DNA from 3 places in the Mesorhizobium sp. P170090 genome. Region 2 is predicted to be linked to each of the others. Evidence: riboswitches for the same ligand, from Rfam matches in the RefSeq annotation. Region 2 holds a riboswitch; each other region holds the start of a gene.

Region 1 (7,680 bases), 700 kb from region 2:
TCCACGGCATCGACCTCGACATAAAGTCGGGCGAGTTCATCGTCTTCGTCGGCCCGTCGGGTTGCGGCAAGTCGACCTTGCTGCGGTCCATCGCCGGGCTTGAGGAGATCACCTCCGGCGAGCTGAAGATCGCCGGCGAGGTGGTGAACGACGTGCCGCCTTCCAAGCGCGGCATTGCCATGGTGTTCCAGTCCTATGCGCTCTATCCGCACATGACCGTCTACGACAACATGGCCTTCTCGATGAAGATCGGCAAGGAAAGCAAGGCCGAGATCGACAAGCGGGTGCGGCAGGCCGCCGAAATCCTGCAGCTGACCAAATATCTCGACCGCCTGCCCAAGGCGATGTCGGGCGGCCAGCGCCAGCGTGTCGCCATCGGTCGCGCCATCGTGCGCAATCCGAAAGTGTTCCTGTTCGACGAGCCGCTGTCGAATCTCGACGCGGCGCTGCGCGTCGCCACCCGCATCGAGATCGCCAAGCTCAAGGAATCGATGCCTGCCACGACCATGATCTACGTCACCCACGATCAGGTCGAAGCGATGACGCTCGCCGACCGCATCGTCGTGCTGAAGGATGGCCATATCGAGCAGGTCGGCACGCCGATGGACCTCTACAAGAAGCCCGGCAATCTGTTCGTTGCCCAGTTCATCGGCTCGCCGGCCATGAACATCCTGCCGGCGACAATCGACAGGACGGGCAACCCGACAATCGTCAGCCATGTCGGCGGCCGCAAGGCCACGGTGCCGATTGCAACGCCGGCGTCAGCCAAGGGTGCGGCGGTCAGCTTCGGCGTGCGGCCGGAGGATTTGTCGGTCGCCACCGGCACGGAATATCTTTTCGAGGGCGTGGTGGACTATGTCGAGCAGCTCGGCGAGGTGCAGCTGGTCTATATCGATATCGGTCGCGCCGACCTGCCATTGGTGACCAAGCTGCCCGGCAATGTCGAGGTCAAGCGCGGGGCAAAGCTGCGGCTGACCGCGGATGCCGGGGACCTGCACATCTTCGACGCCGATGGGCACTCCTTCTCGCTCAAGCCGGTGGAAGTGAAGGCGGCTTGAGATAGCTGCGTCGTACAGGCATGAAAAAAGAGCGGCGGGCCAGGCCCGCCGCTCTTTTTTCAAGCTTCGGCTGTTAGTTGTTGCCGAACCGATCCCTGTCGCTGCTCTGAGGAACGAACTTCTGTTGGTCGTCCGACGAGTTCAGCAGCTTGTAGACCGCCGAGTTGGTGCCGGTCGATGAGGTGCGGGTGGTGTCGACGGCAGCGGCCGGCTGGTTGGCGCCATTGGAGCCATAATTGTCGCTGCCGGCAAAGGCAGCGCTCGAAATAGCCAGAAGGGCTGCGGTGGCAAGAACGATCTTCTTCATTTTAGTCTCCTGAATTTTTCTGATGTCGCCAGCTGCAGCGGATAAGCCCGCCGCGTGCTGGGAAACCGGCTTTTAACGGCCGAAAAGGTTACGGTCGGCACCGTGGGCAGGCGTCTGCTCGGTCGAAACCGACTTCTCAACCGAAGCGGTGTGGCCGCTGTCGGTCCACGTAACCGCTGGCTGGTTGGCGCCGTTGGAACCGTAGTTGTCGCTGCCGGCGAAAGCGCTGCCGGAGATGGCCAAAACGGCGGCGGCAGCAAGGATGAGCTTTTTCATTTTCAAACACTCCTGAATTTTTTGGGATCCGAGAGCGACGGGTTAGCCGCTCTCCTTTGGTCGGGATCAGCGATTGCCGTAGAGGTCGCGGTCGGCGCCCTGAACGACAGGCTGCTTGTCAGCGTGCGCCGGCTTCTGAATGGAAGCCGTATACGAGCTGTCGACCGAGACGGCTGGCTGGTTCGCACCATTGGAACCGTAATTGTCGCTACCGGCGAAGGCGCTGCCGGTGATCGCCAAAACGGCTGCGGCAGTGAGGATGATCTTTTTCATTTTTAGTACTCCAGTTTGTCTGTCCGTCTAGCGGCGTGTCTTGGGAGGAATTCGCGTCGTTCGGACAGCCCCGATGTGGGAAAGCCATAGGCTGGTTTCCAATCACGAAGTTGTTCCGTGTGGACCACGGTCCTGCACCTTGAAATTGTGCCAGGAAGTTCCTTCATGGCTGTTTACTGTATTGTTTTCAGTTGCTTATGTCGAACCGAGTGGTTCGCTCCGGTGTCGGTTTCCGGGCCGTCGTTCACACCGTCCTGCACGCATTGTCAACAGAAACGAACCGTTCGGTTCGATTAGAGATTGCTAATAGTAACTTTTCGATACCGTTGAGCCCTTTTTGCCCCCGATCGGAACTGGATCCGCAGCAATTCGAAACGGCGATGATGGCGCCGCAAGACAGGATCTCAGCCCTTCGGTGGTCGGCGGGGCGTATGCCGCGCGTGTCGCGCCGCATGGATATGATGTCGCTTTCATGCCGACGTCGCGATCGCTGCCGTGATTAGATGATCGCATCTCAGGTGCCGCTTCGTGACGACGCAGCGGAGAATTGGGAAGCCGGTCAGAATCCGGCGCTGCCCCCGCAACGGTGGTGGAGTTGAAGTCGCAACGGGAGACCACTGGGCAAGAGCCTGGGAAGGTGTCGCGATGGTCCGCAAGGACAACTCCAGAGCCCGGAAACCAGCCCGAGATGCCTAGACTCGACTGATCGCGGTGGGCGGTCAAGAGGTGGATAGTGCATGTCCGGAGCCGCGCCGGCCTGCGTCCGATCCTTCCTCCATCACCACCAAGTTCAGTCCTTAAACCACGAGGACAGAACTATGGATACGCGCAACGACATGCTGAGGCTCCTGAACGGCCGCAAGCAAGGCTTTTCGCTGGAACAGCCCTTCTACACCGACCCGGACTATTTCAAGCTCGACATGGAGCTCATCTGGTATCGGGACTGGCTGTTCATCGGCCATGATTGCGAACTGCCGAAGCCCGGCAGCTATATCACCGTGCAGATCGGCGATTATCCGGTGGTGCTGGTCCGCGACCAGAAGGGCAACATCAACGCCTTTCACAATTCCTGCCGCCATCGCGGCAGCCGTGTCTGCAACACTGAGAAGGGCATGGCGGCAAAGCTTGTCTGCCCTTATCACCAGTGGACCTACGAGCTTGACGGCCGGCTGCTGTTTGCCCGCCAGATGGCCGACGGTTTCGACAAGAGCCAGTTCGGCCTGAAGCCCGTCGCCTGCGAGAGCGTCGGCGGCTACATCTTCATCTGCCTGGCGAAAGAACCTGCCGACTTTGCCCCGATGCGCGCCATGATAGAGCCCTACCTCAAGCCGCACCGGCTGAATGAAGCCAAGGTCGCCTTCGAGAGCACCATCATCGAGAAGGGCAACTGGAAGCTGGTCTGGGAAAACAACCGCGAATGCTATCACTGCGCCGGCAATCATCCAGAGCTGTGCAAGACATTCCCCGAAGCGCCGACGGTGACCGGCGTGCAGGGCGCCGACAGCGATCCGGAGATGCTGGCGCACTGGGCGAAATGCGAGGCGGCGGGCCTGCCGAGCAAGTTCCGCATCGATCCGGCCGGGCAATACCGCGCCACCCGCGCGCCGCTGCTGCGCGATGCCGTCAGCTACACGATGTCGGGAAAGCGCGCGGTGACGAAGAACCTGTCCGACACTGTTGCCGCCGACCGCATCGGCACCTTGATGCACTACCACTATCCGACGACCTGGAACCACATACTGATCGACCATGCGGTCACCTTCCGGGTGCTGCCGATCAGCGCCACGCAAACCGCGGTGACGACCAAGTGGCTGGTGCACAAGGATGCGGTCGAGGGCGTCGACTACAACCTTGAGGAGCTCACCCATGTCTGGACCGAGACCAACGACCAGGACCGCCGCATCGTCGAGGAAAACGCCTTCGGCATCCTGTCGCCGGCCTATGAGCCCGGCCCCTATTCGGAGCTGCATGAGGGCGGCGTGATCCAGTTCGTCGAATGGTACGCGGCCTTCATCGGCCCGCGCCTTGCCGAAGGCGGCCGGCCGGCGCTGCGCAGCGTCGCGTGAACTGGAGCAGGCGAAGAGGGACCAGAGGATGAATGCGATGACGGATCTTGGGCTCTATCGCCATCTCGACCAGATGGCGCCGTGGAACGATAGGCTGCAGGTGCTGGAAGTGATCGGCGTCAGCGACGAGGCGCCCGACGTCAAGACCTTCACCTTCCGCTCCGACAACCAGACCTGGTTCCGCTACAAGCCGGGCCAGTTCCTGACGCTGGAACTGCCGACACCGGACGGGCCGCTGATGCGCACCTATACGCTGTCGTCGTCGCCATCGCGGCCGTTTTCGATCGCGGTGACGGTCAAGGCGCAGGCCGGCAGCATCGGCACGCGCTGGATGTTCGACCATCTGGTGCCCGGTTCGCATGTCAAGGCCTACGGACCGGCCGGCGACTTCTCGTTGCACAGCCACCCGGCGGCCAAATACCTGTTCATTTCCGCCGGCTCCGGCGTGACGCCGATGATCTCGATGCTGCGCTGGCTGAACGACTGCGCGCCATGGACCGATGTCGGTTTCGTCAACTGCGCGCGGCGTGCCGAAGAGATCATCTTCCGCAAGGAACTCGAACTGCTCGGCGGCCATATGCCCGGCCTGTCGCTCGGCTTCATGATCGAGGAACGTTCCAGCCGCGAAGGCTGGTACGGCCATATGGGCCGCATCGATGCGATCCGGCTGCCCTTGCTGGCTCCGGACTTCCGCGAGCGCGAAATCTTCTGCTGCGGCCCCGATCCGTTCATGCGCGCCGTGCGCGGCATGCTGGATGCCGCCGGCTTCGACATGACGAAATACCATCAGGAGAGCTTTGCCGCGCCTGTGGTGGAGGAAATTCCGGCGCCGTTTGCCTCCCCGGTCGAGGACGGCATCGCTGCACCTGTCGAAGCCGTGACGCCGATCCGCTTCTCGCTTTCGGAGGTCGACGCCGGCTGCGTCGCCGGCCAGACCGTGCTGCAGACCGCGCGCAGCTCGGGCGTGCGGATTCCCGCCGCCTGCGAGTTCGGCCTGTGCGGCACCTGCAAGGTGAAGAAGGTCTCCGGCGAAGTCGAGATGAGCCACAATGGCGGCATCCTCGACCACGAGATCGATGACGGTTTTATCCTTGCCTGCTGCTCGAAACCATTGTCGGCGCTCGAAATCGAGGCTTGAGCCGGTCGACTTCGCCGCAACGGTCGCCGACGCAGGCGTTGTATTCGCGGGTCTTTGTCTTGCCAACCAACGGCCAAGTGATTTAGACGCACTTAGGAAGGGCTTGGCAGACCGTGAAGCTGGCGCATCCCTTCAGGGCGCATGGGACGGGGGACACAGCGATGCAACAGCGGGTCTACGCGGTCGCAAGCAAGGACATCGTTTTCGAATCATTCGATGGCGAAGCCGTCGTTCTCGATCTTTCGAACGGCAAGTATTTCGGCTTTTCCGATTCCGGCAGCCGGGTCTGGCAGGCTTTGTCGTCCGGCGTCGCCACTGAAGCGCTGGTCGGAGCTGCCGCGGGCGCCGCAAAAATAAGCCTGGCCGACCTCGAAAGCTTCGTTGCCCGACTGCTCGATTTCGGGTTGCTTGCGCCAGCCGAAACACCGGCACAACCGCTTTCGGGCGAGCTGTCGTCTGCGCTTGCTGCCAGCAATGAGCCGCTCAAGGTCGATGTCCATGACGACCTTGCCGATCTCATCATTGTCGACCCGATCCATGAGGTCGAGGAACCTCTCGGCTGGCCGGCGGTGAAACAGGCATAATCGTTTCCCTAAAGCGCGTCGCGTTTGAACGGACTCAGGCGACGCGGTTTAGATCTTTGATTTCATGCATGTCGTCGTCTCAAAACCGGGGCCACCCCGAGCGACATGCATCAGGCGACCCGGCGCAATTCTGGACGCTGAACAACCAACACATGCCTTTGATCACGCTGCAAACCCTGCCGGATTATGCCCGCCATGTGCTGGCGGCCGCGGAAAGCGCCGCCGCCTTCTATCCCGTTACCGCCGGCGTGCGGTTGCCGGGACTGGAGCTGAGTGTCCACCTCGACCATGGCACGCTGGCGGAAGCCATGAGCCATGCCTTCATACCGGCCCCGGAAAATCCGTCTGCATCTGACGGCTGCCGCATTTTCGTCGCCCACCCGGGCATCGATGGCGTCCCCGCCCCGGGCACCTGGGGCCGAGGCGATTATAACCATCATGCCTTTGCCAACCGGCTGGAAGAGGCCGGATTGCGCGGCAGCTACTATCATGACCTCGATTTCTGGCAGTTCCATGATCCGCAACGCCATGTCGGGGCGCAGCTGATGATGGCGGCCGAGGCCTTTCCGCCATGGGAACAGGCGGCGCCGCTGCGCGCCTTCCTGCATTGGGAATATGCGGCGCGCGGCATGCGGCTTACCCATGCCGGCACGCTGGGCATCGATGGCAAGGGCGTGCTGCTGGCGGGCTCTGGCGGAGCCGGCAAATCGGGAACGGTCGTCGCCGGCCTGCTCAATGGGCTCGATAGCGTCGGCGACGACTATGTGCTGATCGACCGGACCGGGGGGGTGACGGCCTATCCGCTGTTTGCCACGCTCAAGCAGGATCCGGAGGGCTTCAAGCGGCTGAAGCTGGAGGAGCGGCTAAAGTCGTACCAACCGCTGAACTGGCAAGGCAAGCATGCCTTTCACATCAACGAGATCGCGCCTCGACCAACTCCTCCAAGTCTGGACATTATTGCTTTGATAGTGCCCCATATCAGGGGAGGTGCGAGAAGCTCGGTCATGCCCATATCGCGCAAGGATGCCATGATCGCCCTGGCGCCGTCAGGAATCGTGCAGATGCCGGGCGAGCGGGAAGCGGGCTTTCGCTTTTTCAGCGAGCTTACCCGCGATCTGCCATGCTACCGGCTGTCGCTGGGGACCGAGCCGCGCGAGATCGCCGGCACGATTGCGGATTTCGTCCTTCGGGGCTCCGCATGAAGTTGAGCGTCATCGTGCCGGTCTGCAATCGGGAGATCTATGTCGTTTCGACGTTGCGGTCCCTGCTCAGGCAACGCGACGATGCCGATCTCGATATCATCGTTGTCGACGATGGCTCGACGGACAGCTCCGTTGAAGCAGTCCGCGCCATCATGCGGGAAGCGTCGTGCATCCGCCTGTTCCAGCAGGCAAACCAGGGCGTGGCCAACGCGCGCAACACAGGGCTGAGGCAGTTGCTGCCGCAAACCGAACTGGTGTCGTTCCTGGATTCGGACGACGTCTCGCCGGCTGGACGATTCAAGGCTGGCCTACCCCTGTTCGCGGCCGACCCTGCGCTCGAGCTGACCTACTCGCTGATGACGCGCGTCGATCTCATGGACGACGAAACCCTGCAGCCGGCACCGGGCGGCGCAGGTCCCACCGTGCGCGGCGTCAGCCTTAGCGCCGGGATATTCCGCAGGGCACTCATCGACCGTACCGGTGCTTTCGACGAGGAGTTCCGGCAGGGCGAAGACGCCGACTATCTGCTGCGCATTTTCGAAACCAGCCCGAAGCACATTTTTCCTGACACCGTCGCGGTATACTACCGGCGCCACCCCGGCAATTTGACCAAGCAAAGGGATGTGGCGGTGCGCGAATATCTGCGTGTGATTCAGAAATCCTTGCGGCGGCGCAAGGCCGATCCGTCGCGGCGCCCGGTCGAGGGGCTTTTCGAGATCAAGCGCCCGGCAGAGTGGTGAAAGAATGAATAGATCACAGCCTGGAATGCGTGCGTG
Region 2 (7,680 bases):
CATGCAGGGTCTCTCTCTCTTTGATTAGGTTTACAAGGGGCCGGTCCGGCGCCCCGCGCCCTTGGCCGAACCACAGTTGAACTCCACAAAATAGGCCAGCGGAAGTGCTATTGCGCCTAAAAGCGCCTCTGTCAACGCAAGCTGCGTCGGAAGTGCGTGTTTCGCAAACCGAAGATCATTGCAATTCACTTCATTACGCATTGGCAACCGCACAGTTTGCGTTGGCTCGCTTATGGGCCAATGCCCCCCGCCCGTCAAATGATGACGACAAACTGGTCAGCGCCTAGGATCTGTGGATCAAGGTGAGGCAGTTACAGCGGGTGGACCTGCTCGATCGCGGCGCCGTCGACACAAAGGGCTAGATTGGCGATACTGCGCGTGTTGGCCATGTCTTTCCTCGCGTGATGGGATGTTCGTGGAAGCGGAGCTATATGCCGGTGTGACGGTCCACAAAGGCGGAACGCCTATTCCGATACGACATCCATACTGTCACATAGACCGTCGCTGCTTAGGTATTGAAACCGCCATCGCTGGTGACATCACAATGTGCAGTCGGCGTGTGTCGATAAGGCCAATTCACGCAACGAATGAACCCTGACGGTTCAGAAGCTCACTTTTCGCAAGGCGTGCAGCGCACCTCGTGCAAGAGATTGCCAGTCTTGCGCATGCTGTGACTTTCTCAACCTTGGCTGAAAGATCGCAGTGACCGAATCTACGAAGCCGCCCTCAGGGCGTGCTTTGATGCATAAAACCGGTTGCCAACCAGGGATACTCCTCCTCCCTGAAGTCCAATCGAGAAGAGCGATCGCTTCCAAGAGGGTCCCAGCTCAGCTGCGAAAACAGGTGTGAGACCCCGTCCTCTCCCTCAAGCTGATCTAGCTCAGGGCGTTCATGAGCCGCAGATCGCATAATGGCTGCGTGGACGACGCAGGAAGACCAATTATGAAAATCCTATTCAGTACGATGGCTGTCACCTTGCTGGCACCCACCGCCTTTGCTGCGGATTCGATCCCCACCGACCTCAGAGATACGGCATTGGCCACCTTCACGGCTTTGCCATCCACCACGCCGACAGTCGCCAACAACCCGATCACCCCGGAAAAGATCGCTCTCGGCAAGGCACTGTTCTTCGATCCACGCGTCTCGGCGTCAGGCGTCTTGTCGTGCAATTCATGCCACAACCTGGCCACCGGCGGCGACGACAATCACGAAACCTCGATTGGCCATGGTTGGCAGAAGGGACAGCGCAACGCGCCGACTGTACTGAACGCTGTCTTCAACATCGCCCAGTTCTGGGATGGTCGTGCCGAAGACCTGAAGGCTCAGGCGAAGGGACCGGTCCAAGCCGGGATCGAAATGGCCAATACACCGGGCCAACTCATCGCCACTCTCAAGTCCATGCCGCAATATGTCGAGTGGTTCGATGCAGCTTTTCCGGCTGAAGCCGATCGGGTCACCTTCGACAACTTCGCCAAGGCGATCGAAGCCTTCGAGGCGACACTGGTCACACCTGCCCCGTTCGACAGCTTCCTGAATGGTGATGAGGTTGCCATGACTTCCGAACAGAAACAGGGCCTAGTGCTTTTCATGGACAAAGGCTGCTCGTCCTGCCATGCCGGCATCAACGTTGGTGGGCAAGCCTATTACCCATTCGGCCTCGTGGAACGGCCCAGCGCCGAAGTCCTGCCGGACAAAGACAAGGGCCGATTTGAGGTCACCAATGCAGCCGACGATTCCTATGTCTTCCGCGTGGCGCCGCTGCGCAACGTTGCACTCACCGCGCCATACTTTCATTCGGGCAAGGTTTGGGATCTGAAACAGGCCGTCGCCATTATGGGGACCACCCAGCTCGGCGTAGTACTGGCGGACGAAGAAGTTGACCTGCTTGTTGCCTTCCTCAACTCGCTGACCGGAGAGGCACCTGACGTCGCCTATCCCATCTTACCCTCAGAAACGGCGACAACGCCCCGGCCTGTAACGCAGATCTCAGGAAAATAAGGGCCAACTGGCTGCGGACTTGCAATCGAAAATGATTGGCGATTTTTACTTGGCGACACGAATTGCGACGTCCATCTCCGAATTGGCGGGACGCTAGCGATACCCGAACCCTGCCACCTCGCCCGTAGTCTGCGCGATCAACTGGGGGCGGACAGACGCAGCACCATATATTGTCGCTGCCTGAGCGAACGCGCCAAGCAGTCTACTTTGAGAAACGACGCCAGTCCGATTTGTTCGAGGCGCGGGGCCTGTATTTCCCCAAGGAACCGATGTTATAGCGTAGTGCCACATTTATATTTCTGCGGGATTAAGACACGTGCCGTAGGAAATTGCACATTTGCGCCGAGTGGCTCATTTCCAAGAGTGTGATCGGTTTGGCATATTCCCGGCCGACATCCGCCAGCCGGCAACTCCCCACACGGTGAGGAAGAGAGGCCTCACGCCTGCACTTTCTGCCGGAGCGCGCGTGCTGCAGCGACCATGTTAATGAGGGCAGGGCGGACCTCCTCCCATTTGCGTGTTTTGAGGCCACAGTCCGGGTTTATCCACAGTTGGCCGTCGGACAGTCGCTCGCGGGCAAGCATGACTAAGTCCGAAATCTCGCCGACTTCCGGGACGCGTGGTGAGTGAATATCATAGACGCCAGGACCGATTTCGTTCGGATATTTGGAGCTCGTGAAGGCGTCCAACAGTTCCATCTTCGAGCGCGACGTCTCAATCGAAATGACATCCGCATCCATTCCAGCGATCGCGTGAATGATCTCGTTGAACTCCGAATAGCACATGTGGGTATGAATTTGAGTCGCGTCCTTTACACCCGTTGAAGCGATCCGGAAACATTCGACAGCCCAGTCGAGATAGACTTTCCAGTCAGATTGGCGCAGTGGCAATCCTTCGCGAAACGCGGCCTCATCGATCTGGACCATCCTTGCGCCGGATCTTTCGAGATCCGTCACTTCGTCGCGGATGGCGAGCGCGATCTGGCGGCAGGCTTCGGAGCGGGGTACGTCGTCGCGAACAAAAGACCAGTTGAGAATGGTGACTGGGCCTGTGAGCATTCCCTTCACGGGCTTTTCCGTAAGCGACTGGGCGAATTGCCACCAGCGCACTGTCATCGGATTGCGCCTCGATACGTCGCCGAAAATGATGGGGGGACGCACGTAGCGCGACCCATAGCTTTGTACCCAGGCATGCTGGGTGAGCGCGAAGCCGGACAACTGCTCGCCGAAATGCTGTACCATGTCGTTTCGCTCGAACTCACCATGCACCAGCACGTCCAGCCCGATCTCTTCCTGCCAGCGAATTGCAGCCTCGATCTCCTTCTTCAGGAACGTCTCATAGTCGACATAGCTCAGCTGGCCCTTCGCATGAGCGGCCCGCGCCTTGCGTACCTGCGGCGTCTGCGGGAAGGACCCGATGGTCGTCGTCGGGAACGGCGGCAGCCCGAGTGAGCCGGCCTGGACTCTGGAGCGCTCGCCAAAAGCGCTCTCTCGTCGCTTCGCGCTGTCCTGAATGCTAGCGATCCGCCCCTGAACAAGCGGGTCATGGATCCTCGTGGATGTCACGCGCGTGGCGGCAGCCTCGGCAGACGCTTTCAACGCGCCTGCCACCGCATCCCTGCCTTGGGACAGGGCCCGGGCCAGCAAGACCAGCTCGTCGGTCTTCTGGGCCGCGAAGGCGAGCCACGACCTGATGTCCGCGTCGAGTTCCGTCTCCATGCGCAGATCAATCGGCACATGCAGCATCGAGCAAGAAGGCGCGATCTCGACGCGGTCCAAGGGCCAGCCGGCGACGATCGGTTTGATGCGGTCGAGAATGGCGGGCAGGTTCGCACGCCAGACGTTGCGGCCATCGATCAAGCCAAGCGAGAGCACCAGATCCTTCGGAGCGAGCCGAGCCACCGTTTCCAGCTGCTCGGGAGCGCGCACGAGATCAATATGCAGGCCGGCCAGGGGCAGAGAAATCGCGGTTTCGAGATTGTCTCCCAGCGACCCGAAATACGTAGCCAGCATGATCTTCAGCTCGGGCGCGGCTTTCGACAGCTGGCCATAGGCGAATTCGAACGCAGCTCGTTCGTTCGGGTTCAGATCGAGGACAAGCGCTGGCTCATCGATCTGCACCCAGTCGGCTCCCGACAGCTTCAGCCTCTCCAGAAGCTGCTCGTAAACCGGCAGCAGCCGCGGTAGGAGAGCGATGGGACCGAACCCCTCGGCAGGCGATTTCGCCAGCTTGAGGAAGGTGATGGGTCCAAGGATGACTGGGCGTGTGTGAATGCCGAGAGCTTTAGCCTCGAGGAAGTAATCGACCGGCTTCGATGACGAGAGGGCGAACGTCTGATCATCATCGAGTTCCGGCACAATGTAGTGGTAGTTGGTGTCAAACCACTTGGTCATTTCCATCGCGGTTACACCAGGTCCATGAGCCTCCTCCTGGTAACCAGCGTGTCCACAATCCTCCGTCTGACCCTGGTTGCCGCGCGCCATTGCGAAGTAGATGTCAAGTGGGACCTCGCCGCTATTCCAGCCGTAACGGGACGGAACGGCCCCGACCATGGCTGCGGTGTCGAGCACATGGTCGTAAAGCGAGAAGTCGTTCGACGGGATTTTCGACACGCCGCGATCGCGCTGCTCTTCCCAGCTAGCGGCACGGAGCGCCTTCGACGTCGTGAGAAGGTCGCCAGCGGACGATGTTCCGGACCAGTAGCTTTCAAGCGCGAATTTCAGTTCTCGCCGACGACCGAAGCGCGGCACGCCGAGCGTTGCTACAGGAATTTGCTGAGAGACAGTCATGTCATACCCCGGTGATTGGGGCGTCGGTGACAAGGAAGGCGCTAGCAGGCCGGCATCAACGCCGGGTTGCAGCGGCCACCGAGACACCCCGCCCGTGGACGTAATTCGCGTGGCAGGCCTCCTGGCTCGCGGGGTTGGCTCGCCGCTAACAGTTGCGGGGGCAGCGCCGGCATCGCACCGGCTTCCCTCTTAGCTCCGCTGCGGCAGCGCCGCACGCGAGAACCACGACACGCAGACAATCACAGCAGTTCGCTCTTTTGTCAATGACGCATAACGAAATGTTTATGTAGTTATGTGATCGCGCTTTTACGCCTTTGTCTAGCATTGTGAAATATTCAGTCTGCTGCCCGCATTCGGCATCGTGGGACGTGATCGCAAGTCAAGTCCGACGGACGCCGCGAGTTCTCCGTTACCTCAGGAACCTTACTGGCCTTCCCCAAGCTGAGCTTCTGGAAAATGCTGGTGACGATCTGGATGACGGTGAATGCCGTCATGGCAAGCACGCCTTGCACCGCTCCTCCAGCGAGCTTCACGGCAGCAGCATGGGTCAGTTCTCCGAAGCGAATGGCTGTCGCTATCAGCGAGCTTTGACACAGTTCCGCCACTGCGGTCATCGCGTCAGTAGGGCGGCTGGTTAGTTGCCGGCGCATCTACAGCAACCCAGCCCCTTCCGCCTCGCTGCGCAGATTCTGCCGCGGCCGTGGCCCGAGCTGCTGGATCACCAGCCCGGCGGCCAGCGAGCCGAGATCGCCGCAATCCTTCAGGCTGCGCCCCGAGGTGTAGCCGTAGAGGAAACCGGCGGCATAGAGGTCGCCGGCGCCGGTGGTGTCGACCAGTTCGCGGATCGTCGTCGCCTGAATGGTGACGGTCTCGTCGCCGCGCACGATCACTGAGCCTTTTTCGGAGCGGGTGACGGCGGCAATCTTGCAGTCTTTGCGGATAGCCGCCAGCGCCTCGTCGAAGGATTTTGTCTGGTAGAGCGACTTGATCTCGTGGCTGTTGGCAAAGACGATGTCGACAGTGCCCGAGCGCATCAGCTCGAGGAACTCGTCCCGGTAGCGGTCGACGCAGAACGAATCAGACAACGTCATCGACACTTCGCGCCCGGCCTCGTGTGCGAGCTTCGCCGTCTGCCGGATCGCCTCCTTGGCGCGCGGCGGATCCCACAGATAGCCCTCGAAATAGGTGACCTTGGCGCCCGACGCCTTGTCGGCCTCGACGTCTTCCGGCCCGAGTTCGATGCAGGCGCCGAGATAGGTGTTCATCGAGCGCTCGCCGTCGGGGGTGACGAAGATCATCGAGCGCGCCGTCGGCGGCTGGCCCTCGAGCGGCCTGGTGTCGAAGGCAACGCCCTGGGCATGGATGTCGTGGGCGTAGATTTCGCCGAGCGGATCGTTCGACACCTTGCCGAAGAATGCGGCGCGGCCGCCGAAGCTGGCGACGCCCGCCGCCGTGTTGCCGGCGCTGCCGCCCGAGGCCTCGATCGCCGGCCCCATGCGGCTGTAGAGCAGCTCGGCGCGCTTGGTGTCGATGAGGTTCATCGCACCCTTGATGATGCCGTTGATCTCGAGGAATGCCTCGTCGCACTGGGCGATGATGTCGACAATGGCATTGCCGATGCAAAGCACGTCATAATCCGGCATCAATGTCTCCGCCAAAAAACCCGAGCCGGCTTCTCGCCACGCCTGCCAGGCGCGGGTCTGCCCGGTGGAAATGGGCTTTCCGCTTGCCAATCCGTTCGCCGGCGGCTCTCACGGGGCGGCGAGTCCTGCCTCGCGACGCAATTCGTCCGCCCTGTCTGTCTTCTCCCAGGTGAAATCAGGCTCTTCACGGCCGAAATGGCCATAGGTCGCTGTATTGCGGTATATAGGGCGTAAGAGATCAAGCATCTTGATAATGCCTTTCGGTCTGAGATCGAACAACTCAAGAATGAGGCGCTCGATCCTGCTTTCCTCAACCCTGGCTGTCCCGAACGTGTTGACCATGACGGAAACCGGACTGGCCACGCCGATTGCGTAAGCAAGCTGCACCTCGCACACGTCCGCAAGTCCGCTAGCGACGATGTTCTTTGCGACATAGCGGGCTGCATAGGCAGCCGAGCGGTCAACCTTGGACGGGTCCTTGCCCGAGAAGGCGCCGCCGCCATGACGACCCATCCCGCCATAGGAATCGACGATGATCTTGCGTCCAGTGAGACCGCAGTCGCCGCGCGGCCCGCCGACTACGAACCGCCCCGTCGGGTTGACCAGAATTCTGATGCCTTCCGTCTCCAGGTGGGTCGGCAGGACAGGCTTTATGATTTCCTCAATGACGCCCTCGCGGACAGTCTCTTGCGAGACCTGCTCGTCATGTTGCGTCGACACGACGATGGTATCCAGGGCGACCGGGCGCAACCCCTCATAGCGCACTGAGACTTGGGATTTCATGTCAGGACGCAACCAGCCAAGCTGTTGTGCCTTCCGGACATACGCCTGCCGTTTCGTCAAGCGATGAGCGAGCTGGATCGGCAAAGGCATCAGGGTATCGGTTTCGCGGCATGCGTAGCCGAACATGAGGCCCTGATCTCCCGCTCCCTGCTGGAGGTCTTGCCCTCTTCCCTCGTCAACGCCTTGGCTGATGTCGGGCGACTGCTCGGTGAGGGCATGAACGACGGAGCAACGCCGGCCGTCAAAGCCGACGGCCTCGTCGTCGTACCCAATGTCGAGAATCGTATCGCGCGCAACTTGGCTGTAATCCACCTGGGCATCGCTGGTGATCTCGCCAGCCAGAACGACTATCCCTGATTTTACCAACGCTTCACAGGCGACGCGCGCCTCGGGATCTGTGCGGAGGATGGCATCGAGGATGGCATCCGAGATGTTGTCGGCCAACTTATCCGGGTGCCCCGCGCCAA
Region 3 (7,680 bases), 3.0 Mb from region 2:
CACGTCGATCAGGTCCCCGGGTTCGACGGAAATGCCGAGTTCGCCATAGGCCAGCACCGCGTCCTTGACGCGGCCGGACAGCTTTTCGCCTAGATAGGTCGAGAGGCTATTCAATGCTTCGCTCATGACAACCTCGCCAACCAGCCCAGGACCTTGCGCGAGTCTTCCGCATCCTTCTCACCAAACCAAGCGCTCTCCTTGGCGACGTCAATGGTCAAAAAAACTTGACATTCATCGTCACCACCCGGCTCGCCAAAAAACAACTTTCCGACAAGCGGCCGTGCTTCCAGATTTGCTGGGTCGCCGTTCAGAGCAACGCATTCCACAAACAATTTTTCGCTTACCGCTCCATTGGCGGACGAGACCCTGCAGGAAAGCTTGGCCGACATTTCTGCCACCAGATTCTTGGTTCGATCACCGAGCGACCGCAGTCTCACGTCACCATAATAAAAAACAGCTCGGGGGTCGCCTGTAGGCTTGGCCTCCCAGTCATTCAATAAGATGTCGACGCCGAGACCAGCATCCCCAAATTTTGTATCAGTTGAGAACTCGGAAGAATAAAACCGCTTACCCGATTCATATACGTCAAATCGCGGATCCAAGGTTTTGAACATTAACCCTAGCCAAGGCTCAGGGTTGCCATAGACAATTTGCTCTTTACCCATCATGCCTACCGTTCGATCGTGCCGGTGCGGCGGATTTTCTTCTGCAGGAGAAGAATGCCATAGAGCAACGCTTCGGCGCTCGGCGGGCAGCCGGGGACATAGATGTCGACCGGCACGATGCGGTCGCAGCCGCGCACCACCGAATAGGAATAGTGGTAGTAGCCGCCGCCATTGGCGCAGGAGCCCATCGAGATGACGTAGCGCGGCTCCGGCATCTGGTCGTAGACCTTGCGCAACGCCGGCGCCATCTTGTTGGTCAGCGTGCCGGCGACGATCATGATGTCGGACTGGCGCGGCGACGCACGCGGCGCAACGCCGAACCGCTCCGAATCGTAGCGCGGCATCGAGGTGTGGATCATCTCGACGGCGCAGCAGGCAAGGCCGAAGGTCATGAACATCAGCGAGCCGCTGCGCGCCCAGGTGATCAGCGCCTCGGTCGAGGTGACCAGAAAACCCTTGTCGGCGAGTTCATTGTTGATCTCGAGGAAGAACGGATCGTCAGAACCGACCGGACGTCCGGTATTGGGGTCTATCAGGCCTTTGGGCTTTGGCGCGACGAGCGTACCGGAACTGTCGTTCAATCCCATTCCAGCGCTCCTTTTTTCCATTCATAGGCAAAACCGATGGTCAGCACCGCCAAAAACACCATCATCGACCAGAAACCGAGCATGCCGATCTTCGAGAACGACACCGCCCACGGAAACAGGAAGGCCACTTCCAGATCGAAGATGATGAACAGGATCGACACCAGGTAGAAGCGGATGTCGAACTTCATCCGGGCATCGTCGAACGAGTTGAACCCGCACTCATAGGCGGAAAGCTTTTCCGGATCGGGATTGCGATAAGCCACCAGGAACGGCGCGATGATGAGCGCCAGGCCGACGACCGCCGCCACGGCGATGAAGAGAACTATGGGCAGGTACGAACTGAGCAATGCGTTCATGCTGCGGCTTTCCGTTGGCGGCCAATCCACTTTGATTACAGCAACCAACCCTAATGCGGAAGCGTGACAGTTTAACCGCTGAACCGTTTTAGGTGCCTTTGCTGCAACGCGGCGAGGGTTAGCGCAGGGCTTTGAGCGAAGCAAGTCAAACCTTGTTCAAAAGAGGGTGCTGGACGGCAGTTCGGGAAAAACTGGTCCGATCTCCTCCTGTTTGATTTCCTTCGTTTTTTACTCCACTTTTGTCTCCTGACATGTCTCCCGCCACAAGCCTGCTAGCATCGCCGGAATCATCGGCTAAAAATACGGGAACGGATCAGGGCAAAGGCATCTTGATGAAGGACAAAATCTCACTCGCGACGGCCCGGCGCATCGCGCTCGCCGCGCAGGGTTTTACCGACCCGCGACCGGGCGGCACACCGGACCGCCGTCACCTCGCCCGCGTGCTCTCGCGCACCGGCCTTCTGCAGATCGATTCCGTCAGCGCCGTGGTGCGCGCCCACTATATGCCGCTCTATTCGCGGCTTGGCCCCTACCCGCTCGCCCTGCTCGACAATGCCGCAATCACCCGCAAGCGCACCGTGTTCGAGTACTGGGCGCATGAGGCCTCCTTCCTGCCGGTCGAGACATACCCGCTGATGCGCTGGCGCATGCAGCGCGCCGAGCAGGGCGATGAAATGTATCTGGGTCTCGCCAAATGGGGCCGCGAGCACGCCGCCTATATCGAAGAGATCTACCGTGCGGTCGCCGAGCGTGGCCCGATCGCCGCTTCGGCCCTGGAAGGCCAGAAAGGTTCGGGCGGCTGGTGGGGCTGGAGCCACGCCAAGCACGCCTTCGAATGGCTGTTCTGGGCCGGACGCATCACCACGGCGCACCGCCGTGGCTTCGAACGCTTCTATGACCTGCCCGAGCGCGTGCTGCCGCAGGCGATCCTCGATCTGCCGGTGCCGGCCGCCGAGGACGCGCACCGCGAATTGCTGCGCATTTCTGCCCGCGCCCACGGCATCGCCACATCAGGCGATTTGCGCGACTATTTCCGCCTGTCGCCGGCCGACATGAAGGGCCGGTTGGAGGAACTGGTCGAACTGGGCGAGTTGCTGCCGGTACGCGTCGAAGGCTGGGACAAACCGGCTTACCTCTATAAGGACGCCCGCCTGCCGCGAAAGATCGAGGCCCGCGCCTTGCTGGCGCCCTTCGATCCGGTGGTCTTCGAGCGAGCGCGCACCGAGCGTCTCTTCGATTTCCGCTACCGCATCGAGATCTACACCCCGGCCGACAAGCGGCAATATGGCTATTACGTGCTGCCTTTCCTGCTCGGCGACAAGATCGTCGCCCGCGTCGACCTCAAGGCCGACCGGCCTGCGAGTGTCTTACGCGTCCACGCCGCCTATGCCGAAGCAGGCGCACCGCCTGAGACCACCGCACAGCTTTTCGAGGAACTAAAGGAGATGCAGGGCTGGCTTGGACTTGAGCGCATCGAAGTGACGCCCGCCGGCGATTTGGGGCCGGCATTGGCTAGCGAGAGAGATGGCCAACCCTTGCAGCGTCTGTCATAGACGCCTCAATAAGCCTCGTAGGTTGTGCAATGGCATCGGACAAAGTGCTCGACATGATCCATGGCGCCCTCATTGCGCATGGAATAGATGCAGTCCGCAGAGATAGGGACGTCATGCTCCAATCGAAGCAGCTTCGGTTTGAGGCGGAGGTGTTCGAGACGAGTTCTGACCGGCTGGTCCTGGAAATCTACATTTTTTCTCCGCTGCTTGATGTTCAGCCGGTCATTGAATCCTTTGCTGGCTTCGGCGACACGCGCGAACAGGAACTGAACCAGGCGTTTGAAAAGTTTCTCCGTGGTGTTTTCCATGTGGCCATTGAGGGACTGGCCGATCACGTCTGCGAGAACATGCAGGCCGAAATAGAGCTTTGGCAGCGAAGCAGCGCCAGTTGGAAGATCTGGCGAAAAGATGCCCGCTGGAAAATCTATAGCGGCCCGGTCATTTCCCAGGCCACAACCGAGCTATGCTCGCTGACACCAGGCTATCCAGCATTCTGTGCCAAGCTGGAAAAGCTGTTCACAGCTTCGGTACCCCCCGGAAGCCATTTTGTCCGGACCTTTCTGGCAGGCTTGAAGGGCACGCTGATTAGTGCCGAAGTCCTTCTGGACAACGCGGTTTGGCATGAGGGACAGAATCTGGCTGTCGGTCATGACTGGGACTATGGCGTTGGCTATCAAGCTATCCGACAGGTCATCCTGGCACTGCCGGAACCGGGACATGACAGCCCCTGCCGACATCGCCATGTCGTAGCCGTGCGTTGACACCGCCGCCCGCAAAAGCCTAAATCCGCTGCAGACGGTCCCCTGCCCGCAACGGCAAGGGCCAAGAGGGAATGCGGTGCGGGACGAAAATCCCAAATCCGCGGCTGTCCCCGCAACTGTAAGCGAAGAGCCAAGGCCGAAAGCCACTGGGTAACACCGGGAAGGCGGCTAACCAAGGCGATGACCCGCGAGCCAGGAGACCTGCCGTCTGAGACAAAGTATCCGATCGCCTGGCGGGTTTCCGGGCAAGGAGCACGGTTTTTGGACCAGAACAGCAGTTTTTCGGCTGGCACAGCGGACATTGCGTCCGGGGACAACGACGCCCTGACCGGCGTGACCGTCATCGTCTGCGCCTCCTGCCGCGATGAGACCGGTTCCGACGCCCATCCGCGCGCCGGCGAATTGCTGGCTGAGGACACACGCCGCGCCGCTGCCGGCGATATCCGGGTCCGCACCGCCGAATGTCTCGGCAATTGCAAGCGCCGCCTCAGCGCCGCGATCCTGCGTGATGGCTGCTGGAGCTATGTCTTCGGCGATCTGGCCCCAACCAGCGGCGCCGACCTCGTCACCGGCGCAAAGCTCTTCGCGACTTCGACCGACGGCCTCATCCCGTGGCGCGGCCGGCCCGATAGCCTCAAGCGCGGCCTCGTTGCCCGCATCCCACCCCTCGACATGCTGAAGGACTGACGATGAACGCTTCAAACCCGGCCGCCAACCTCTCCCGTGTTCCCTGCACTGTCGTTACAGGCTTCCTCGGCGCCGGCAAGACGACGCTGGTCCGCCATCTCCTGGAAAATGCCGGCGGCAAGCGCATCGCCATCATCGTCAACGAGTTCGGCGACATCGGCATCGACGGGGAAATCCTGAAAGGCTGCGGCATCGACACCTGCCCCGAGGAAAACATCGTCGAACTGGCCAATGGCTGCATCTGCTGTACAGTCGCCGACGATTTCGTGCCCGCCCTCGACAAGATCCTCGCGCTGACACCGAAGGTTGACCACATCCTGATCGAGACCTCGGGCCTGGCTCTGCCCAAGCCGCTGGTCCAGGCGTTCCAGTGGCCGAGCGTGAAGAGCCGGGTAACCGTCGACGGTGTCATCGCCGTGGTAGACGGCCCGGCGCTGGCCGAAGGCCGCGTCGCCAACGACATGGACGCTTTGCAGGCACAGCGCGCTCAGGACGAGACGCTCGACCATGACGATCCTGTCGAAGAAGTGTTCGAGGACCAGATCGCCTGCGCCGATTTGATCATCCTGTCGAAGAGCGATCTGATGGACGCCCCCGGTTCGGCCCGCGCCAACGCCATCATCAATGAACATTCCGCCCGCGCGGTAAAAATCGTGCCGACTGCGCATGGCAAGGTCGACCCGTCGGTGCTGCTTGGCCTCGGTCTCGCCGTCGAAGACGACATCGAGAACCGCAAGTCGCATCACGACGGCGCTTTCGATCATGAGCATGACGATTTCGACACCTTCATCGTCGACATCCCCTCGATCACCAATCCGGACGAACTGGCAAAGCGCGTCGCTGCCGCCGCCGAACAGGAAAACGTGCTTCGCGTGAAAGGCTTCGTCGAGGTCGGCGGCAAGCCGATGCGGCTTTTGCTGCAGGCCGTCGGCCCACGCGTCAACCATTACTATGACCGCGCCTGGACGGCCGAGGACGATCGCCGCTCGCGTCTCGTCGTCATTGGCCTGAAGGGGCTGAACCGTCCGGCGATCGAGCGTATACTCGCCGGTTGATCTCAGGCACGAGCCGCGATGCACATACTCACCACGACCTCCGCCTCGCTCGACGATCTCGCCGAGCCGGTTGATCTCCGGCAGACGCCGGCGGATATCGTGGCGCTGTCCTTCACCGACAGCGACCTCGCCGGCCTCGCGGCGGCCTGGAAGGCCGATGCCGCCCGCCTGCCGTCGATGCGGCTGGCGGCGTTGCGCGACCTGCGTCATCCCATGTCCGTGGACCTCTGGATCGACAGCGTCGCCCGCCAGGCCAAGGTGATCTTGGTGCGCATCCTCGGCGGCTATGACTGGTGGCGCTATGGCTGCGACCAACTCGCGGTGACTGCTCGCGAACGTGGCATCAAGCTGGCGCTGCTGCCTGGTGAAAGCCATGACGAGGACCTCAGGCTGATCGAAGCCTCGACGCTGCCGCGCGAGGAGCAGGACGGCCTGCTGGGCTATTTCCGCGAGGGCGGGCCGGAGAATATGGCAGCGCTGATGCAGCGGCTGGCGGGGTTGGCTGGGCAGGATGCGGCGGCGGCTGAGCCGGTCAGCGTGCCGAAAGCTGGCTACTACGAGCCAGGCTGCGGCGTCGTAGGCAAGTTGGATTTTGCCGATGTCGGCGTTCCTTCACACCCCCCTCTGTCCTGCCGGACATCTCCCCCGCAAGGGGGGAGATCAGCCGGCGCGGACCTCGGCACTTTTTCTGCCCAGCCGATAATAAATTCCTCTGCAACATCCCCGATCGGCGAAAGCGTCGATGACAGCGCAATCTCCCCCCTTGCGGGGGAGATGTCCGGCAGGACAGAGGGGGGTGGGCGGGAACTCGGCGCAGACAACATCAACCCTCCCATCATCCCCATCCTCTTCTACCGCTCGATGCTGCTGGCCGCCGATGTCGCGCCAATCGATGCCCTCTTTGATGCACTCCGCCAGCGCGGCATGAGACCGATCCCGATCTTCGTCTCCAGCCTCAAAGACCCGACCTCCCTGGCCTTCGTCGAAACTGCTCTGGCCGCGCTCAACCCCGCCGCCATCATCACCGCGACCGCCTTCGCTTCCGGCGCCGAACCGGGCGTCGAAACCTTGTTCGACCGCGCCGGCGTGCCTGTCTTCCAGGTCATCGTCGCCACCACCCGCCGCGACGTCTGGGACAACAACCAGCGCGGCCTGGCGCCCGCCGACCTCGCCATGCATGTCGTGCTGCCCGAACTCGACGGCCGCATCCTCGCCAGCGCGATTTCCTTCAAGGGCGAGAGCGAGACCGACCCGGCGCTCGGCCACCGCGCCTTCGCCAACCGCCCGGAACCGGATCGCGTGGCGCAAGTGGCGGACAGGCTAGCGGCGTTCACACGGTTGCAGCAGACGCCCCGCGCGACGCGTAAGTTGGCGATCCTCATTCCGGACTATCCGAGCGCGCCCGGCCGCACTGGCTATGCAGTGGGCCTGGATGTGCCGTCCAGCGTGCTGGCCATGCTGCATGACCTGAAGGAGCAGGGCTATCGCGTTGACGGGATTCCAGAAACGCCGCGTGCGCTGCTGGACGCGTTGGAGCGGAGCGATGGTGGGCTGGGGCTGGAAGAGTATCTGGACTTCTCGAAGGATTTGCCGGCTGAGGCACTGGCTGCAGTCGAGGCGGCATGGGGTGCTCCTTCACGCTCCCCCTTGTGGGGAGGGTCGGTTCGCGACATTCGCGAAGCGGATGGCGCGAAACGGGGTGGGGGTAGCGGTGCACCACCCCCACCCGGCCCTGCGGGCCACCCTCCCCACAAGGGGGAGGGCAAGAGCGGCTTCCCTTTCCGCGCCGCCACCTTCGGCAACATCACTGTCGCTCTCGCCCCCGACCGTGGCCGCTCGGCCGACCGCCGCGCCGACTACCACGACCCGACGCTGCCGCCGCGCCACGATCTGCTGGCCTTCGGCCTGTGGCTGCGCAAATCGCTCCGCATCCATGCTCTCATCCATGTCGGCGCCCATGGCACGCTGGAATGGCTGCCCGGCAAGACGGTAGCGCTCTCACAAAACTGCTTCCCC

Evidence for each region. A riboswitch is a leader RNA that binds a small molecule or an ion and turns the genes downstream of it on or off. The one in region 2 is predicted to bind cobalamin.
Region 1: another riboswitch for cobalamin. It lies ahead of AC3EML_RS06270 (aromatic ring-hydroxylating oxygenase subunit alpha); the one in region 2 lies ahead of metE (5-methyltetrahydropteroyltriglutamate--homocysteine S-methyltransferase).
Region 3: another riboswitch for cobalamin. It lies ahead of AC3EML_RS24025 (DUF1636 family protein); the one in region 2 lies ahead of metE (5-methyltetrahydropteroyltriglutamate--homocysteine S-methyltransferase).

What each region holds. Positions count from the first base shown of each region.
Region 1 is NZ_JBYNWH010000001.1:1,256,522-1,264,201, forward strand. Features, by position in the region: gene AC3EML_RS06250 (ABC transporter ATP-binding protein) at 1-1,058, shown strand, start outside; gene AC3EML_RS06255 (DUF680 domain-containing protein) at 1,132-1,365, opposite strand; gene AC3EML_RS06260 (DUF680 domain-containing protein) at 1,438-1,641, opposite strand; gene AC3EML_RS06265 (DUF680 domain-containing protein) at 1,708-1,914, opposite strand; cobalamin riboswitch at 2,414-2,615, shown strand; gene AC3EML_RS06270 (aromatic ring-hydroxylating oxygenase subunit alpha) at 2,733-3,980, shown strand; gene AC3EML_RS06275 (FAD-binding oxidoreductase) at 4,018-5,118, shown strand; gene AC3EML_RS06280 (PqqD family protein) at 5,280-5,702, shown strand; gene AC3EML_RS06285 (serine kinase) at 5,855-6,904, shown strand; gene AC3EML_RS06290 (glycosyltransferase family 2 protein) at 6,901-7,644, shown strand; gene AC3EML_RS06295 (glycosyltransferase family 2 protein) at 7,678-7,680, shown strand, end outside.
Region 2 is NZ_JBYNWH010000001.1:1,961,443-1,969,122, forward strand. Features, by position in the region: gene AC3EML_RS09410 (hypothetical protein) at 1-3, opposite strand, end outside; gene AC3EML_RS09415 (cytochrome-c peroxidase) at 943-1,998, shown strand; gene metE (5-methyltetrahydropteroyltriglutamate--homocysteine S-methyltransferase) at 2,436-4,787, opposite strand; cobalamin riboswitch at 4,882-5,029, opposite strand; gene AC3EML_RS09425 (adenosine kinase) at 5,438-6,430, opposite strand; gene metK (methionine adenosyltransferase) at 6,539-7,680, opposite strand, start outside.
Region 3 is NZ_JBYNWH010000001.1:4,945,515-4,953,194, forward strand. Features, by position in the region: gene AC3EML_RS23995 (NADH-quinone oxidoreductase subunit C) at 1-126, opposite strand, end outside; gene AC3EML_RS24000 (hypothetical protein) at 123-668, opposite strand; gene AC3EML_RS24005 (NuoB/complex I 20 kDa subunit family protein) at 671-1,252, opposite strand; gene AC3EML_RS24010 (NADH-quinone oxidoreductase subunit A) at 1,243-1,608, opposite strand; gene AC3EML_RS24015 (winged helix-turn-helix domain-containing protein) at 1,941-3,161, shown strand; gene AC3EML_RS24020 (DUF6348 family protein) at 3,191-3,922, shown strand; cobalamin riboswitch at 3,941-4,145, shown strand; gene AC3EML_RS24025 (DUF1636 family protein) at 4,184-4,609, shown strand; gene cobW (cobalamin biosynthesis protein CobW) at 4,612-5,664, shown strand; gene cobN (cobaltochelatase subunit CobN) at 5,683-7,680, shown strand, end outside.